DNA from 3 places in the Enterobacter cloacae complex sp. 394F7 genome. Region 1 is predicted to be linked to each of the others. Evidence: predicted binding sites of a transcription regulator. Region 1 holds the regulator's gene; each other region holds the start of a gene.
What was found. The regulator LexA, encoded in region 1, represses DNA repair genes until DNA is damaged. The targets are predictions, from matches to a motif close to TNCTGTATGTACATACAGNA.

Region 1 (5,560 bases):
GCCTGTTTTAAAGCGTTTATGAATAATAACTACGTGGGCCTGGTGCTGTTTTTAGGACTGGCGATGAGTTACTTTGGCTAAAAAGAAGCCCGGTGGCGCTAGCGCTTACCGGGCCTACATGTCATGCAGGATCGTAGGCCGGGTAAGCGCAAGCGCCACCCGGCTTTTTCACATCACTCGCCCTGCGTCGCACTCTCAATCGTCAAACGCACGTCGGAGGTAATCAGCTCTGCCAGCATCTGATACACCTTCAGCGTCTCTTCCGGCTCGGCATCGCCCGTGTCGCTAATGAACCCTTCATCACGCAACGTCAGTACCAGCGAACTGAAGACCGCTTTGTCGAAGAATTCCGGGGCGTTGATGCCGTGCAGAACAGAAAGGCGCTGTGCAAGCGTCCGGCTCTCTTTCTCCAGCGTACCGCGGTTAATGGATGGGTTCGCGCTCAGCAGCCAGAAGGTGATGGCGTAGCGCTGCAGCGTTTCACGCGCACCCGCCGCCAGCAGTTGCAGCGTGCGGGAGCGTGACGGATTAATATGCAGCTCATCGTTAACGACGGTAATCAGCCCCTGACGACGCAGCTCCTCAGTCATTTTATCCAGCTCAATCGCCAGCTCATCCTTGCTCCAGCGCAGGAACAGCTCTGCTTTCAGCATCGGATAGAGCGTTTCCACGTGACGCAGCAGCTCCTGACGAGAAATACGGCGATGCTGGGTAATGATCGCCGCCATCAGCGACGGCAGCATCAGCATATGCGCGATATTGTTACGATAGTAGGTCATCAGCACCGCCTGCTCGCGCGGCAGAATGATGATGTCGCCAATCGTATCTTTCTCGACTTCAAACTTGTTCATCTGCAGCGCATGGTCGATCAGCTCGCTCGCCGTGCTGGCAGGCGTCGTTGAATCCACCGAGTAGGGAACGTTGCGCATCAGGTCAAGATAGCAATCCAGCTGCTCCGTAAGCTGTTCACGGGTCAGCGAGCGTTGACGTGACGCCAGCAGTGCCGTACAGCACAGGTTCATGGCGTTTGCGGCACCGGCGTTGTTAATACGCACCATCAGCTCAGCCGCGATACCGTTAACCGTTGGCGTCAGCCAGGCTGGACGCACCGCTTCGATAGGATCGATAGACTCGCGCCAATCGGGAACATGGTTGTTCAGATACGTCATCAACGGCATCGGCTCGCCGAAGTTTACGTAGCCCTGACCAAGATTGCGTAGCTTGCTCAGCCCGCGCAGCATCTGCGGCAGGCTCTCTTTCTCTTTAGTCGCCCCGCGCAGCTCTTTGGCGTAAGTCCCCACTTCCATGACGTGCTCATAGCCAATGTAAATGGGCACCAGCGTGATGGGACGAGTGCCGCCGCGTAGCATCGCCTGGATGGTCATCGACAGCGTGCCAGTTTTCGGATCCAGCAGACGGCCGGTTCGTGAACGTCCCCCCTCCACGAAGTACTCAACGGAATAACCGCGGCTGAACAGCTCGCCCAGATATTCACGGAATACGGTGGAGTAGAGCTTGTTGCCCTTAAAGGTACGACGAATGAAGAACGCCCCCAGGCGGCGGAAAATCGGGCCTGCTGGCCAGAAGTTCAGGTTGATACCGGCTGCGATGTGCGGTGGCACCAGCCCCTGGTGATAGAGCACATACGAGAGGAGCAGGTAGTCCATGTGGCTGCGGTGGCAGGGCACATAAACAATTTCATGGCCGTCATGCGCCAGTTGGCGAACGCGCTCGGCGTTATGGACGTTAATGCCCTGATAGAGGCGGTTCCATGTAAAGCCCAGGATGCGGTCAGAAAGACGGATCATCTCATAGGAGAAGTTCGCGGCAATCTCTTCCATCAGCGCAATGGCGTTCTGCTGTGCTTTTTCATGAGAAATCTTTTTACTGCGCGCTTCGTCTTCAACAGCACGAGCGATCGCTTTGGAAGCCAGCAGCTTGTTGAAGAGATCCTGACGCGCCGGAAGGCGAGGGCCAACGGCGGCCAGACGCTGACGAGCGAAATGCATGCGCGCCACGCGCGCCAGTTTTTGCGCGATGATCTTATCGGTGCCGTGCTCGTCGGCCATCCGGCGCAGCGAGACGGAAGGGGAGAAGCGCACAAAGCTGTCGCGCCCCAGCCAGGAGACGGCGAAGAATTTCTGGATGCCATTAAGCATGCGTAACGGTGGGTTCTCTTCCCCCTTTTCGCGGCCCGGACGACGACCAAACATCACCGACACCGGCACCATCTGCACATCCAGATCGGGATTGCTGCGATGCAGGTCGAGATAGTCGTGGAACAGCTTAATGGACTCTTCTTTTGGCGTGTAATAGGTAAACACGCGTGGCCCACCGTGAATGAACACGTATCGCGGCAATAGCGTACCGTCGACTTCTAACGGTTCAAGCGGGTCAGGTAAATCATGCGCCAGACACTGGGCGCGAAGCGTCAGCAAGTCTGCCTTCGAGTTATAAGGCAAAACATACATAATAGGGCGCGACGTATCGAGCCCCAATTCCAGCGCGGGTTCTGCTGGGATAGACTTACTTTTTACCAGGACGCTTAATGGTAAATTAAGTAATTTGTAGTAAATTCGTGGCCAGCCAGACATAAACGATGTAAAGCCTCTGGTTAATAATGCAATTGCGGCGCAAGGATAACAGAAAGCGCGCGAAATTACTGTTGTTACCCGTCATACTTCAGGCTACAGCGCAACACGTTGCGCCTCCTGTTATTGACGCTATTTCAAATAAAAGGTTCTTTTAATGGCCAATAATACCACTGGGTTAACCCGTATCATTAAAGCTGCTGGCTATTCCTGGAAAGGTTTTCGCGCCGCTTGGGTCAACGAAGCCGCGTTTCGCCAGGAGGGTGTCGCCGCGATTGTCGCGGTGATTATCGCCTGTTTCCTTGATGTTGATGCCATTACCCGCGTGCTTCTGATCGGCTCCGTGCTGTTGGTGATGATAGTGGAAATTATTAATAGCGCTATTGAGGCCGTTGTGGACCGTATTGGCTCTGATTTCCACGAACTTTCTGGCCGGGCAAAAGACATGGGCTCTGCTGCCGTGTTGCTGGCGATTATCACTGCGGTCATCACCTGGGTCACGCTGCTTTGGTCACATTTCCGATGAGCCTCGAGGAATAATTAAGTCCCTGGTTTTTTGTGCAGTTTTTGGTTCCAAAATCGCCTTTGACTGTATATACTCACAGCATAACTGTATATACACCCAGGGGGCGGAATGAAAGCGTTAACGACCAGGCAGCAAGAGGTGTTTGATCTCATTCGGGATCATATCGGCCAGACGGGTATGCCACCCACGCGTGCGGAAATCGCGCAGCGTCTGGGCTTCCGTTCTCCGAACGCTGCCGAGGAACACCTGAAAGCGCTGGCGCGTAAAGGCGTAATTGAGATTGTATCGGGTGCTTCACGCGGTATCCGCCTGCTGGTGGAAGAAGAGACGGGCATTCCGCTGGTGGGGCGCGTCGCGGCAGGTGAACCTCTGCTGGCGCAACAGCATATTGAAGGCCACTATCAGGTTGATCCCGGCATGTTCAAGCCGAGCGCGGATTTCCTGCTGCGCGTAAGCGGTATGTCCATGAAAGACATCGGTATTCTTGACGGCGATCTGCTTGCGGTGCATAAAACGCAAGACGTGCGTAACGGCCAGGTTGTGGTGGCACGCATCGATGATGAAGTCACCGTTAAACGCCTGAAAAAGCAAGGTAATACGGTTCAGCTGCTGCCGGAAAACAACGAGTTTTCCCCCATTGTGGTAGACCTCCGCGAACAAAACTTCTCTATCGAGGGGCTGGCGGTAGGGGTCATTCGCAACGGAGAATGGCTGTAATCTCATCCTGACAGGCTACGGATCTGCCGTGGCCTGATTCCTTATCCACTCCCGGTATTTTTTCATGTCACTGCTTACGGCATCCGATAAGGCATTGTGGCGTCTTGCACTGCCGATGATTTTTTCCAATATCACCGTTCCTCTGCTGGGGCTGGTGGATACGGCAGTTATTGGTCACCTTGATTCACCCATCTATCTGGGCGGCGTGGCGATTGGCGCGACGGCGACCAGCTTCCTTTTTATGCTCCTGCTCTTTTTGCGCATGAGTACCACCGGGCTTACGGCGCAGGCGTACGGTGCTAAAGATCCTTTGCGTCTGGCGCGTGCGCTGGTTCAGCCGTTAATTCTGGCGCTTGGGGCAGGCGCGTTAATCGCTATATTACGTACCCCACTGATTGATCTGGCGCTGCATGTCGTTGGCGGCAGCGAGGCGGTACTGGAGCAGGCACGACGCTTCCTGGAAATTCGCTGGCTCAGCGCGCCCGCGTCGCTGGCCAATCTGGTTCTGTTGGGGTGGTTACTCGGCGTGCAGTATGCCCGCGCGCCCGTGATCCTGCTGGTGGTAGGCAACCTCCTCAACATCGTGCTCGATCTCTGGCTGGTGATGGGCCTGCACATGAACGTGCAGGGTGCGGCACTGGCGACGGCGATTGCCGAATACGGGACGTTTATCCTTGGTCTGTGGATGGTATGGCGGGTGCTGGTCATGCGCGGGATCTCCGTTACACTGCTCAAGAATGCATGGCGAGGCAATATCCGCACCCTGCTGGCGCTTAATCGCGACATTATGCTGCGCTCACTGCTGCTGCAGCTCTGTTTCGGCGCACTGACGGTCTTTGGCGCCCGGCTTGGGCCAGATATCGTCGCGGTGAATGCCGTTCTGATGACGCTGCTGACCTTTACCGCCTATGCACTGGATGGCTTTGCCTATGCTGTGGAAGCGCATTCCGGCCAGGCATACGGCGCACGTGAAAGTGGTCAGCTGCGGGATGTCTGGCGGGCGGCCTGTCGGCAGTCGGGGCTGGTGGCGCTGGCGTTCGCGCTGATTTACGCCTGTTTTGGCGAACAGATTATTGCGTTACTCACCTCCCTTCCTGCACTGCGCGAGCTGGCAAGTCATTACCTCATCTGGCAGGTCATTTTGCCGGTGGTGGGGGTCTGGTGCTATCTGCTGGACGGTATGTTTATTGGCGCGACGCGAGGAGCGGAGATGCGTAACAGTATGGCGGTGGCGGCGGCTGGTTTTGCCCTGACGCTGCTCACGCTCCCCTGGCTGGGTAACCATGGTTTATGGCTCTCCCTGGCGGTCTTTCTCGCGTTGCGGGGCCTGTCACTGGGCTTTATCTGGCACCGGCACTGGCAAAACAATACCTGGCTTCCTTCCCGCAACGATATATCGTGACGGTTAAAGATTCCGAATATGAAATCAACTGCCGAATCCTTAACTACAATTATTATCACGTCCAGCAGAAAAGAACGTAACGGACGTTACGACCCGACGCTTAACTAAGAGGACACGATGATGAATAAAGACGAAATCGGCGGCAACTGGAAGCAGTTCAAAGGTAAAGCGAAAGAACAGTGGGGTAAGCTGACGGATGACGATATGACGGTCATCGAAGGTAAACGCGATCAGCTTGTCGGTAAAATTCAGGAACGCTACGGTTACGAGAAAGACCAGGCGGAAAAAGAGGTCGGCGACTGGGAAAAACGCAACGACTACCGT
Region 2 (5,560 bases), on a different contig from region 1:
AGCTGTCCCACTGGCTAATGGACTTGACGACCACGTCAGCGGCGCTGACGGTGGGCGCTTGTGGCGCGGCATTTTGCGCGACACCCTCGTCACACCCGACGAGCAGGGCGGAGAGTAACACCGCGCCCAACGCGTTCAGATGAAAATTACCCCAGGTTTTTTGCAGGCTCATTATTTTTATTCCGGTAGTTGTAGCCGCCGGGCAAGACGCAACGGGGGACGCCGCGCCACTTCCTTTGTCCGGGCTGGCTTAAGGCCATTTGTGTCGTTCATCGCCACAAAACTGTAACAATTGTGAATACACTATCGCGGCGATTGTAGGTAGGCGCTAAATTTAGTGCAAGAATAATTGTTGCACTTTATGTGCTATTTGAGGGCGGGGAAAAAGGCGCGTTTTCGGCAGGGATTTAAATGCAACAATAAAACTTGCATTTAACATCAAGTCGGGCCATCTTTAAATGCAACTAACAAAGGTGCTTTTTACTACGTGGCGTGTGGGGGAGAAGATGGACACTGGCGCATTTATTCACGATCTGCTCGACTGGATCGACAATAACCTGGATAGTCGTCTGGACATTGAGACCGTATCAAAGCGTGCAGGCTATTCAAAATGGCATCTTCAGCGGATCTTCAAAGAACACACGGGTTATCCTATTGCCGAGTATATCCGTGCACAGAAACTTCAAAAATCGATGGAGCGGTTAACCCATAGCGATGAGCCGATCCTGAACGTGGCGATCGCGTTGGGTTTTGACTCCCAGCAGTCTTTCAACCGCAGCTTTAAGCGTCAGTATGGTCAGGCTCCGGGGGCATGGCGTCGCAGCATTGTAAGCCCCAAAACGCGGCATTTATGCCAGACATCACCCTGGCCTGGGCGGGAACCGTTTTGCTCCCGCCTGAGGGGGTAAGGCGCGGGGTTAACTGTTTATAAAGGCGAGAAGATCGGCATTAACCTGATCGGCATGTGTCGTTGGGATACCGTGAGGCGCGCCTTTATACGTATGCAGGGTTCCGTTTTGGACCAGCTTGACTGACATCGCGCCGGAATCTGCATACGGCACCACCTGATCGTCATCCCCATGAATGACCAGAACAGGGATGGATATCCCTTTAAGGTCTTCCGTGAAGTCAGTCTGCGAGAAGGCCACAATCCCATCGTAATGCGCCTTGGCGCTTCCCATCATCCCCTGACGGTACCAGTTATAGATGACCGCTTCGGAAGGCTTCGCCCCCGGGCGATTAAATCCATAGAACGGTCCCGCGGGCACGTCATAATAAAACTGAGGACGATTCGCCGCCAGCTGGGCCTGAAAATCATCAAACACTGACTTTGGCGTACCCTGAGGATTACTCTCCGTCTTCACCATCAGGGGCGGTACAGCACTGATCAGTACGGCTTTGGAAACTTTGTCTTCACCGTGCCGGGCGATATAACGCACCACCTCACCGCCGCCGGTTGAATGCCCGACATGCATCGCACCCTGTACGCCAAGATGTTCCACAACGGCGGCCACATCGTCAGCGTAGTGATCCATATCATGGCCGTCCCACACCTGATCTGAACGACCATGACCGCGACGGTCATGGGCCACAACGCGAAATCCTTTATTGACGAAGAACAGCATCTGGGCGTCCCAGTCATCACTGCTTAGCGGCCAGCCGTGATGGAAAAAGATCACTTTCCCGTCTTTTGGACCCCAGTCCTTGTAGTAGATATTGACGCCATCGCGAGTTGTTACATAACCCATGATTATTCTCCACTCAGATAGACAGATTGCATGAAAGGCAGAAATGAAATGCGGTATACGGCCCGACTCCGCCGCGAATTAAGAAGTGTAGTTCATACGCTGGCCGTCTGGGTTAAGGCTCACCCACTGGCGGGCAGAGTGGGGCAGCGGTAAGGGGGACGGACAGAAAATAAATTTTAGCTGCAAGCTACACCGTGAAGGGCTATACTGTATATAAATACAGTGAAAGGGGCGCATCATGGCGGTTGAAACAAAATATGTTGTTGTAAGAAAAGGTGAAGAGAAAATGACATTTGCCAGTAAGAAAGAGGCTGACGCGCACGACAAACTGCTCGACATGGCAGACGCGTTCACCGACTGGCTGCTGCAAAGCGGACTGCAGATGGACGAAACGCAGGCTGAAGATCTGGGGCTGTATCTCGCCGAGCAGAAAGAGGCCGTGCAGCATATTCTGCGTACCAGCAAACTGCCCGATCTCAACGCTGTAACCGACAAAACAGAATCTGATGAGGCTGGCAGTAAAAAAATCCGAGCCGTGAAAGCTGCCTGACAGGGACATTTACGGTGGAAAAACAGTCGAGGTACTGCAATACGTCTTACACCAGGGCGCCGGTGGCGCCTTTCACACCCTCACTGCTACGTCCTGGCCCGGGCGATTAATTTTCTCTCCTTTCACAGCACCTCAACCACTTCAAATTCTTCTGCGATCAACTCCATATCTTCAGAAAAATGACCTTCTCGGGTGAAAAATCGTTGATGCTCTTTCTGCCAGTATTCAAGGCTTAAATCGCCTTCACCTTCTTTACGGGCAAACGCCTCGGTCACATCACAAAAACGCACCAGTCGCATTTAAACCAGCCGGGTGACACAGACCGGAACATTCTGGCCATCAAGAATAATGTTATAGCTCCCGATCCGCGGGGCAGACTCCTCCTGCTGATAAGAGGCAAAAGATCCGCAGGAAGCGGTTTTGATCCCTTTTTTAATCAGGTCTGCAAGCTCGCTGGCCAGTTCCGGGCTGTCGCCCATTTGCCAGGCACCGGCGCCTGGGTACTTCACTTTTAATTTCTCAACCGCAAACATGACAAGCCCTTTTTATATGCAGGTCTGATGAATAATGATTACGATATAATAAAAATGTCTTTATTTCAGACTGTATAGAGTCTCTCCATACGTAAGGCGACACATATGAAATCCAGGAGTGCGTTAGTTTTAGACGAGCTCAGATCCAAATTACGTCCTGCATCGGTGGCACAAGTGGGCGGTTTTCGTCCCCCGGCAGACCCCCTTACATCCTGGTTTTTGAACGGTGTCGCTCTTCCCGGTGAAGGATTACCACTCTGGAAGGGGCAGCCGATGTTTCCGCTTCTTCAGATTCGTATAGATGAGCTTCCCGTTATCCCTGAGCAACTGAAGGACGTCGCACTCCTGGTGCTCTTTCACAATATTGAAAGCCATCCATTTGATAAACCTCATGGTGAAGGTTGGCTCATACGCGAATATGCCACCCTTGAAGGGCTTGAGTTATTGCCTGCAACAGACACGCCTTATCGCGCATTTCCGGTTCGATGGTTGGGCGTCAATGATGATGCGCCGGGATGGGAGGATGCCTGGGATATTATTGACCTTTCTGACGTAAACGATGATCAGGAGGCAAGCGACCGCTTCCATGATGATTTCAAACGCTACAGGGGAACCAAGGTCGGAGGATATCCGATGGAGATACAACATGGCGCGGGGATAGAAGACTTTGTCTTTCAGGTGGGATCAGAGGAAAAGGTCAACTGGATGTGGGCGGATAATGGTATCGGCTATTTTCACAAATCACCGGAGGGACTCTGGACGTTTTCGTGTCAGTTTTACTGAGCATACGTCATCACAATGCTATGAATGACCCATGCCCGGCCATTTCTGCGACTCACTCTCTCGACTTATCCGCCTCAACATTTACGCTGATGTTCAGCCTCTTAGCTTCCATAATCAGCATCTTTTGGGCCAGCGCCATATCGCCACCGTGCACTTTATCTATCAGATGTTGTATAAGCGACATCATCAGGAAATGCTTATTCGCGGGATAGAAATCTGTCATGTCGATGCCATTATCCTTCAATTGATGGTGTGCCGTAGATTCTGTATCTTCAATGATTTGAGCAATTTTCTCATTCATTACGTTGATTTGCGCAAAAACAACACGGTTTATCATTTCAATTTGTTCAGGTGTGAAATTCTGTTCCATCCTAATCCCTCATCAACGTATCGAATTCAGACAATTTACGATGCTGAATAATAATACTGAACAGCCAGACGATTAAACAGGTGCTTATCTTCCTCAACTATATTTCTCACACACAGCCAACCTTCACCATCCACGCCAGTACCCGCAGCGTGTTACACTTCCTCACTTTCATCATCTACACGACAGGGAAGCGATGATAAATAAAATTCTGGTCAGTGCGTGCCTGATGGGGTTCAGGGTGCGTTACAACGGCAGCGAAAAAGCGAAGGCGATGGCGCAACTCTCCCGCTGGCAAGCGGAGCAGCGGTTAGTGATCCACTGCCCTGAACTGGCTGCCGGGTTGCCGGTGCCCCGACCACCAGCAGAGATTTTGTCGGCCGACGGTCGGGATGTCATGCGCGGGCAGGCCAGAATCATTGAGAATACGGGCCAGGATGTCACCGAGCACTATCAGCTTGCCGCCTGGCTTGCGCTACGTACCGCACAGGAGCATGGCTGTCGCGCGGCGCTGCTCACGGATGGCAGCCCAACCTGCGGGAGCCAGCATATCTATGATGGTTCTTTTAGCGGCGTGCGAAACACGGGGATGGGTGTCGCGGCAGCATTACTCGCTGAACATGGGATCGCGGTATTCTCAGAAACGCAGCTTCCGGCGCTGATACGCTGGATAGAAGAAAGTGAAAGGGTCAATTAACCGACCCGATCGTCATTTAACGTAAGCCCGGTGTATTACGGGTTTAACCGCCGCCTTGTTAAGGGAAACGATGTCCTTACCACCACTCTATGCCCTGCGCGCCTTTGAAGTCGCTGCGCGAGTAAACTCCTTCAGTAAAGCCGCTGAAGTGCTCAATATTACGCCGGGCGCGGTCAGCAGACATGTCCGCACCCTGGAAATGTGGTTCGACTGTGAGCTGTTCAAACGGCAGGGGCCGAGAGTGGAGATCAGTGAGGCGGGGCGTGTTCTGGCCGGGCAGCTTCACGAAGGGTTCAGGAGCATCGAGTGGGCCTGTCGGGCTTTCAGGAGTGAAAACCACCTGTTGCGGCTGAAGGCACCGAGTACGCTCACCATGAGATGGTTGCTTAACGTCCTGCGATCGTTTCGTGAACATCATGAAAAACCCGACGTTGAAATAGCCAGCGTCTGGATGGACATCGATACCGTTGATTTCACGCGAGAGCCCTATGATTGCGCGATCCTGCTGGGCAACGGCCATTTTGGCGAGTCAACGGAGAGCCGATTGCTTTTCAGTGAATGGCTTATTCCGGTCTGTACCCCCGCTTTACTGGAATCTGCCCGAGAGCAACTTTCGCAGTGCGATCTGATCCATCCTTCCCCGGACAGACGCGACTGGCGGCGGTGGCTGAGAAGGACGGGGTTATTCCCCGGGCTTGATATGAGTCGCGGAGCGGTTTTCGACACCCTTGAACAGGGGAGTAGTGCCGCCATGAACGGCCATGGCGTCGCGATTGCCGACCTGCTGCTTTCGCTTGACGCGCTGAATAGCGGACTGCTTGCGCTGCCTTTCAAAGAAGCCATCGCCACCGGAGACGGTTATTACATTGTCTGGCCGAAAAA
Region 3 (5,560 bases), on a different contig from region 1:
TATCGAAAGCTACATCAAATATGCCGAGCTGGCGTACGACCTGTTCCATCTGGGTTTTGACGTGTTAATTATCGACCATCGCGGGCAGGGGCTTTCCGGTCGAATGTTGCCGGATACCCATCGTGGCCACGTAGATAACTTCAGTGATTATGTCGACGATCTTGCCGCCTTCTGGCAGCAGGAAGTGCAGCCCGGCCCGTGGCGTAAGCGCTATATTCTTGCGCACTCCATGGGCGGCGCGATCTCTACGCTCTTTTTGCAGCGCTACGATCACCAGTGCGATGCCATTGCGCTGACCGCGCCGATGTATGGCATTGTGATACGTTTTCCGGACTGGATGGTGCGCCATCTTCTCGACTGGGCTGAGGGCCATCAGCGCATACGTGAAGGTTACGCCATCGGAACAGGGCGCTGGCGGGCTTTGCCGTTTGCCCTCAACGTCTTAACCCATAGCCGTCAGCGTTATCGCCGCAACCTGCGCTTCTATGCCGATGAGCCTCGCTTGCGCGTTGGCGGCCCCACCTGGCACTGGGTGCGGGAGGGGATACATGCAGGGGAGCAGGTTCTGGCGGGTGTTGGTGATGATGACACGCCGACACTCCTGATTCAGGCTGAAGAAGAGCGTGTGGTGGATAACCGCATGCATGACCGTTTTTGTGAACTGCGCGCTGCCGCCGGTCACCCTTGTGAAGGGGGTAAACCGCTGGTCATCAACGGCGCGTACCATGAGATCCTTTTTGAAAAGGACGCTATGCGCTCAGTCGCGCTTAACGCCATCGTCGAGTTTTTCGACCGGCATAACTGATTTTCTATTGAGGTTAAATTTTCCTATGTACCAGGTTGTTGCATCTGATTTAGATGGCACGCTGCTTTCCCCCGACCACACCCTGTCGCCGTACGCGAAAGAGACCTTAAAGCTGCTGACTGCCCGTGGCGTGCACTTTGTGTTTGCCACCGGGCGCCACCACGTGGATGTGGGGCAGATCCGCGATAATCTTGAGATTAAATCGTACATGATCACCTCCAACGGTGCGCGCGTTCACGACACCGATGGCAATCTGATCTTTACCCACAACCTGGATCGCGACATTGCCGCCGATCTGTTCGGTGTGGTGCACAATAATCCGGCTATCGTCACGAACGTTTACCGCGACGATGACTGGTTCATGAACCGCCACCGCCCGGAAGAGATGCGCTTCTTCAAAGAAGCGGTGTTTAACTACTCCCTGTATGAGCCAGGTCTGCTCGAGCCGGAAGGGATCAGCAAAGTCTTCTTTACCTGCGAAAGTCACGAAGAACTGCTGCCGCTGGAGCAGGCGATCAACGCCCGCTGGGGCGATCGCGTCAACGTAAGCTTCTCCACGCTGACCTGCCTGGAAGTGATGGCGGGTGGCGTTTCCAAGGGGCACGCTCTGGAAGCGGTGGCCAAACGCATGGGCTTTGAGCTGAAAGACTGTATCGCATTTGGTGATGGCATGAACGATGCTGAGATGCTCTCGATGGCGGGTAAAGGCTGCATCATGCAGAACGCGCACCAGCGCCTGAAAGACCTGCACCCGGAGCTGGAAGTGATCGGCACCAACGCAGACAATGCGGTACCAAAATATCTGCGCAAGCTGTTCCTTGAATAATCTTCATTTGGTTGTTTATTGCTCAGTTGTCAACTAAAGAGTTCGCTACAATGCCTCTCCTTCTTTCTGAGAGACAAGCATTGTGGCGCTACTCATTATCACCACTATCCTGTGGGCCTTCTCCTTTAGCCTGATTGGCGAATACCTTGCCGGATCGGTCGACAGCTATTTCTCGGTGCTGATGCGCGTGGGGCTGGCGGCGCTGGTGTTCCTGCCCTTTTTGCGTACGCGCGGACAATCCCTGCAAACCGTTTTGCTGTATATGCTGGTGGGGGCGATGCAGCTCGGCATCATGTATCTGTTTAGCTTTCGGGCGTATATCTACTTGTCCGTCTCGGAGTTTCTGCTCTTTACAGTGCTGACGCCGCTCTATATCACGCTGATTTACGACCTGCTCAGCAGGCGTCGTCTGCGTTGGGGCTATCTGTTGAGCGCAGCGCTGGCGGTGATTGGCGCGGCGATTATTCGCTACGATAAAGTGAGCGATCACTTCTGGACCGGCCTGATGTTCGTGCAGTTAGCAAACATCAGCTTCGCTATTGGTATGGTGGGCTACAAGCGCCTGATGGAAACCCGCCCGATGCCACAGCACAACGCGTTTGCCTGGTTCTATATGGGGGCGGCGGTGGTCGCGGTCGCAGCCTGGTTTATGTTGGGTAACCCGCAAAAATTACCTACCACCACCGTGCAGTGGGGCATTCTGGTCTGGCTGGGTGTGGTGGCCTCGGGGCTGGGGTACTTCATGTGGAACTATGGCGCAACTCAGGTAGACGCCGGTACGCTGGGCATCATGAACAACGTGCACGTGCCCGCGGGGCTACTGGTAAACCTTGCTATCTGGCAGCAACAGCCCCACTGGCCGAGTTTCCTTATTGGGGGAGCGGTGATCCTGGCTTCGCTGTGGGTACATCGCCGTTGGGTCGCTCCGCGCTCCGCACAAACGGAAGATGGTCGCACGCGTGGTTCCGCGTTGAGCGAATAAACGCTTCCGTGATCGGCTGACGCTGCTCGCCATCGCGCACGGCGGCGTACAGCCGGCTCCACAGTCCTTCTCCCAGGGTTTTGGTGACCACCAGGCCCTGGCGTTCAAAACTCTCTACCACCCAGTGCGGCAGCGCCGCGATGCCCATTCTGGCGGCAACCATCTGAATCAACAGCAACGTATTATCCACGCTTTTCAGCTGTGGACTGATGCCCGCCGGCTGCAGGAAATGGCGCCAGATATCCAGGCGACTGCGCTGCACCGGGTATATCAGCAGCGTTTCAGTCGCCAGGTCTTCCGGGGTGATACGCGTCTTGCTGGCCAGCGGATGATCCGGTGCCAGCACCAGACGCACCTCATAATCGAACATTGGCGAATAATGCAGGCCGCTACGCGGCAGAATGTCTGACGTCATCACCAGATCCAGCTCGCCCTGCTGGAGTGACGGCTGCGGGTCAAACGTCACGCCGGAGGTAAAGTCCATTTCTACCTGCGGCCACTTCTGGCGGAAGTTCTCAAGCGCGGGGGTCAGCCACTGAATACAGCTGTGGCACTCAATGGCGATACGCAATTTAGTTTGTTGCGGCTCATTGCAGGACTGAAGCGCGCTGGCAATCTGCGGCAGCACCTGATTTGCCAGCTGCAGGAGGATCTCGCCCTGGGGGGTAAAGCGCAGCGGCTGGCTCTTACGCACAAAAAGACGAAAGCCGAGACGTTGTTCCAGATCGCTGAACTGGTGAGAAAGGGCGGACTGAGTCTGGTGCAGTGAGGCCGCCGCCGCCGCGAGAGAACCGCAGTTTCGCAACGCTTGTAGCGTTTTCAGGTGTTTTATCTCGATCATGAAAGTCCTTCACTTCGCCATGAACATTTTGCGCTTGAGGAATATACAGTACCTGCCAATTATAGATGTGTAAACATCTGGACGTCTAAATAACGAATTTCACAAGGGGCATGACATGACAATCCGCAATCACACTCTCGGTTTCCCTCGCGTTGGCCTGCGTCGCGAGCTAAAAAAAGCACAAGAAAGCTACTGGGCAGGAAACACCACGCGTGAAGAGCTGCTGGCAGTGGGCCGCGAACTGCGTGCCCGCCACTGGGAGCAGCAAAAACAGGCGGGCGTAGACCTGCTGCCGGTGGGCGATTTCGCCTGGTACGACCATGTTCTGACGACCAGCCTGCTGCTTGGCAATGTCCCGGCTCGTCATCAGAACAACGATGGATCGGTAGATATCGACACGCTGTTCCGCATCGGCCGTGGCCGTGCGCCAACCGGTGAGCCAGCGGCAGCGGCGGAAATGACCAAGTGGTTTAACACCAACTATCACTATATGGTGCCGGAGTTTGTTAAAGGTCAGCAGTTCAAACTGACCTGGACCCAGTTGCTGGATGAAGTGGACGAAGCGCTGGCGCTGGGGCACCAGGTGAAACCGGTGCTGCTGGGGCCAGTGACCTACCTGTGGTTAGGGAAAGTCAAAGGCGAGCCGTTCGATCGTCTGAGCCTGCTGAAGGATATCCTGCCGGTCTACAAACAGGTGCTGATTGAGCTGGGCAAACGCGGTATTCAGTGGGTGCAAATCGACGAACCGGCGCTGGTGCTCGAGCTGCCGCAAGCGTGGCTCGATGCCTTCAAACCGGCTTACGATGCACTGACCGGGCAGGTGAAGCTGCTGCTTACCACCTACTTTGAAGGTGTGACGCCGAACCTCGGCACCATCACCAAATTGCCAGTGCAGGGCCTGCACGTTGACCTGGTGCATGGAAAAGATGATGTTGCAGAACTGCACAAGCGCCTGCCAGCGGAGTGGCTGCTCTCTGCCGGGCTGGTAAACGGTCGTAACGTCTGGCGCGCCGATCTGACAGAAAAATATGCTCAGATTAAGGACATCGTCGGCAAACGTGAGCTATGGGTGGCCTCTTCGTGTTCACTGCTGCACAGCCCTATCGATCTCAGCGTTGAAACCCGCCTGGATGCGGAAGTGAAAAGCTGGTTTGCCTTTGCCTTGCAGAAATGTGAAGAACTGGCTCTGCTGCGTGATGCCCTGAACAGCGGTGACACGGCGGCGATTACCGAATGGAGCGCTCCGATTCAGGCCCGTCGTCATTCGTCTCGCGTTCACAACCCGGCGGTGGAAAAACGTCTGGCGGCTATCACCGCGCAGGACAGCCAGCGTCAAAGCCCGTATGAAGTGCGTGCAGAAGCCCAGCGCGCCCGTTTCAACTTGCCTGCGTGGCCAACCACCACTATCGGTTCCTTCCCGCAAACTACCGAGATCCGCGGCCTGCGCCTGGACTTCAAAAAGGGCAACCTTGATGCGGCCAACTACCGCACCGGCATCGCGGAACATATCAAACAGGCGATTGTGGAGCAGGAGCGCTTAGGCCTGGACGTGCTGGTTCACGGGGAGGCAGAGCGTAACGACATGGTGGAGTACTTCGGTGAACATCTGGACGGTTTCGTCTTTACCCAAAACGGCTGGGTACAGAGCTATGGTTCCCGCTGTGTAAAACCACCGGTGGTGATCGGTGACGTCAGCCGTCCGCACCCGATCACCGTCGAATGGGCTAAATATGCCCAGTCCCTGACCGACAAGCCGGTAAAAGGCATGTTGACCGGTCCGGTGACCATTCTTTGCTGGTCCTTCCCGCGTGAGGACGTGACCCGTGAAACCATCGCGAAGCAAATTGCGCTGGCGCTGCGCGATGAAGTGGCGGATCTGGAAGCGGCGGGCATTGGCATCATCCAGATTGACGAACCGGCCCTGCGCGAGGGATTACCGCTGCGTCGCAGCGACTGGGACGCCTACCTGCAGTGGGGTGTGGAAGCGTTCCGCATCAATGCCGCAGTGGCGAAGGACGACACGCAGATCCACACCCACATGTGTTACTGCGAATTTAACGACATTATGGATTCCATTGCCGCACTGGATGCCGACGTGATCACCAT

Region 2: the regulator LexA is predicted to act here: its motif matches at 1,954-1,973, upstream of AC2FAK_RS08695 (YebG family protein).
Region 3: the regulator LexA is predicted to act here: its motif matches at 3,486-3,505, upstream of metR (HTH-type transcriptional regulator MetR).

The regions. Positions count from the first base shown of each region.
Region 1 covers NZ_JBXWCS010000018.1:33,440-38,999, forward strand. The annotation lists gene ubiA (4-hydroxybenzoate octaprenyltransferase) at 1-81, shown strand, start outside; gene plsB (glycerol-3-phosphate 1-O-acyltransferase PlsB) at 174-2,594, opposite strand; gene AC2FAK_RS21030 (diacylglycerol kinase) at 2,749-3,117, shown strand; gene lexA (transcriptional repressor LexA) at 3,226-3,834, shown strand; gene dinF (MATE family efflux transporter DinF) at 3,899-5,236, shown strand; partial or broken gene AC2FAK_RS21045 (hypothetical protein) at 5,233-5,307, shown strand; gene AC2FAK_RS21050 (CsbD family protein) at 5,357-5,560, shown strand, end outside.
Region 2 covers NZ_JBXWCS010000004.1:359,380-364,939, forward strand. The annotation lists gene oqxA (multidrug efflux RND transporter periplasmic adaptor subunit OqxA) at 1-172, opposite strand, end outside; gene AC2FAK_RS08685 (helix-turn-helix domain-containing protein) at 507-908, shown strand; gene AC2FAK_RS08690 (alpha/beta fold hydrolase) at 918-1,748, opposite strand; gene AC2FAK_RS08695 (YebG family protein) at 1,987-2,298, shown strand; partial or broken gene AC2FAK_RS08700 (ASCH domain-containing protein) at 2,421-2,777, opposite strand; gene AC2FAK_RS08705 (DUF1963 domain-containing protein) at 2,937-3,614, shown strand; gene AC2FAK_RS08710 (nitroreductase) at 3,667-3,984, opposite strand; gene AC2FAK_RS08715 (2-thiouracil desulfurase family protein) at 4,178-4,678, shown strand; gene AC2FAK_RS08720 (LysR substrate-binding domain-containing protein) at 4,749-5,560, shown strand, end outside.
Region 3 covers NZ_JBXWCS010000019.1:43,009-48,568, forward strand. The annotation lists gene pldB (lysophospholipase L2) at 1-805, shown strand, start outside; gene yigL (sugar/pyridoxal phosphate phosphatase YigL) at 831-1,631, shown strand; gene AC2FAK_RS21420 (carboxylate/amino acid/amine transporter) at 1,714-2,613, shown strand; gene metR (HTH-type transcriptional regulator MetR) at 2,501-3,454, opposite strand; gene metE (5-methyltetrahydropteroyltriglutamate--homocysteine S-methyltransferase) at 3,570-5,560, shown strand, end outside.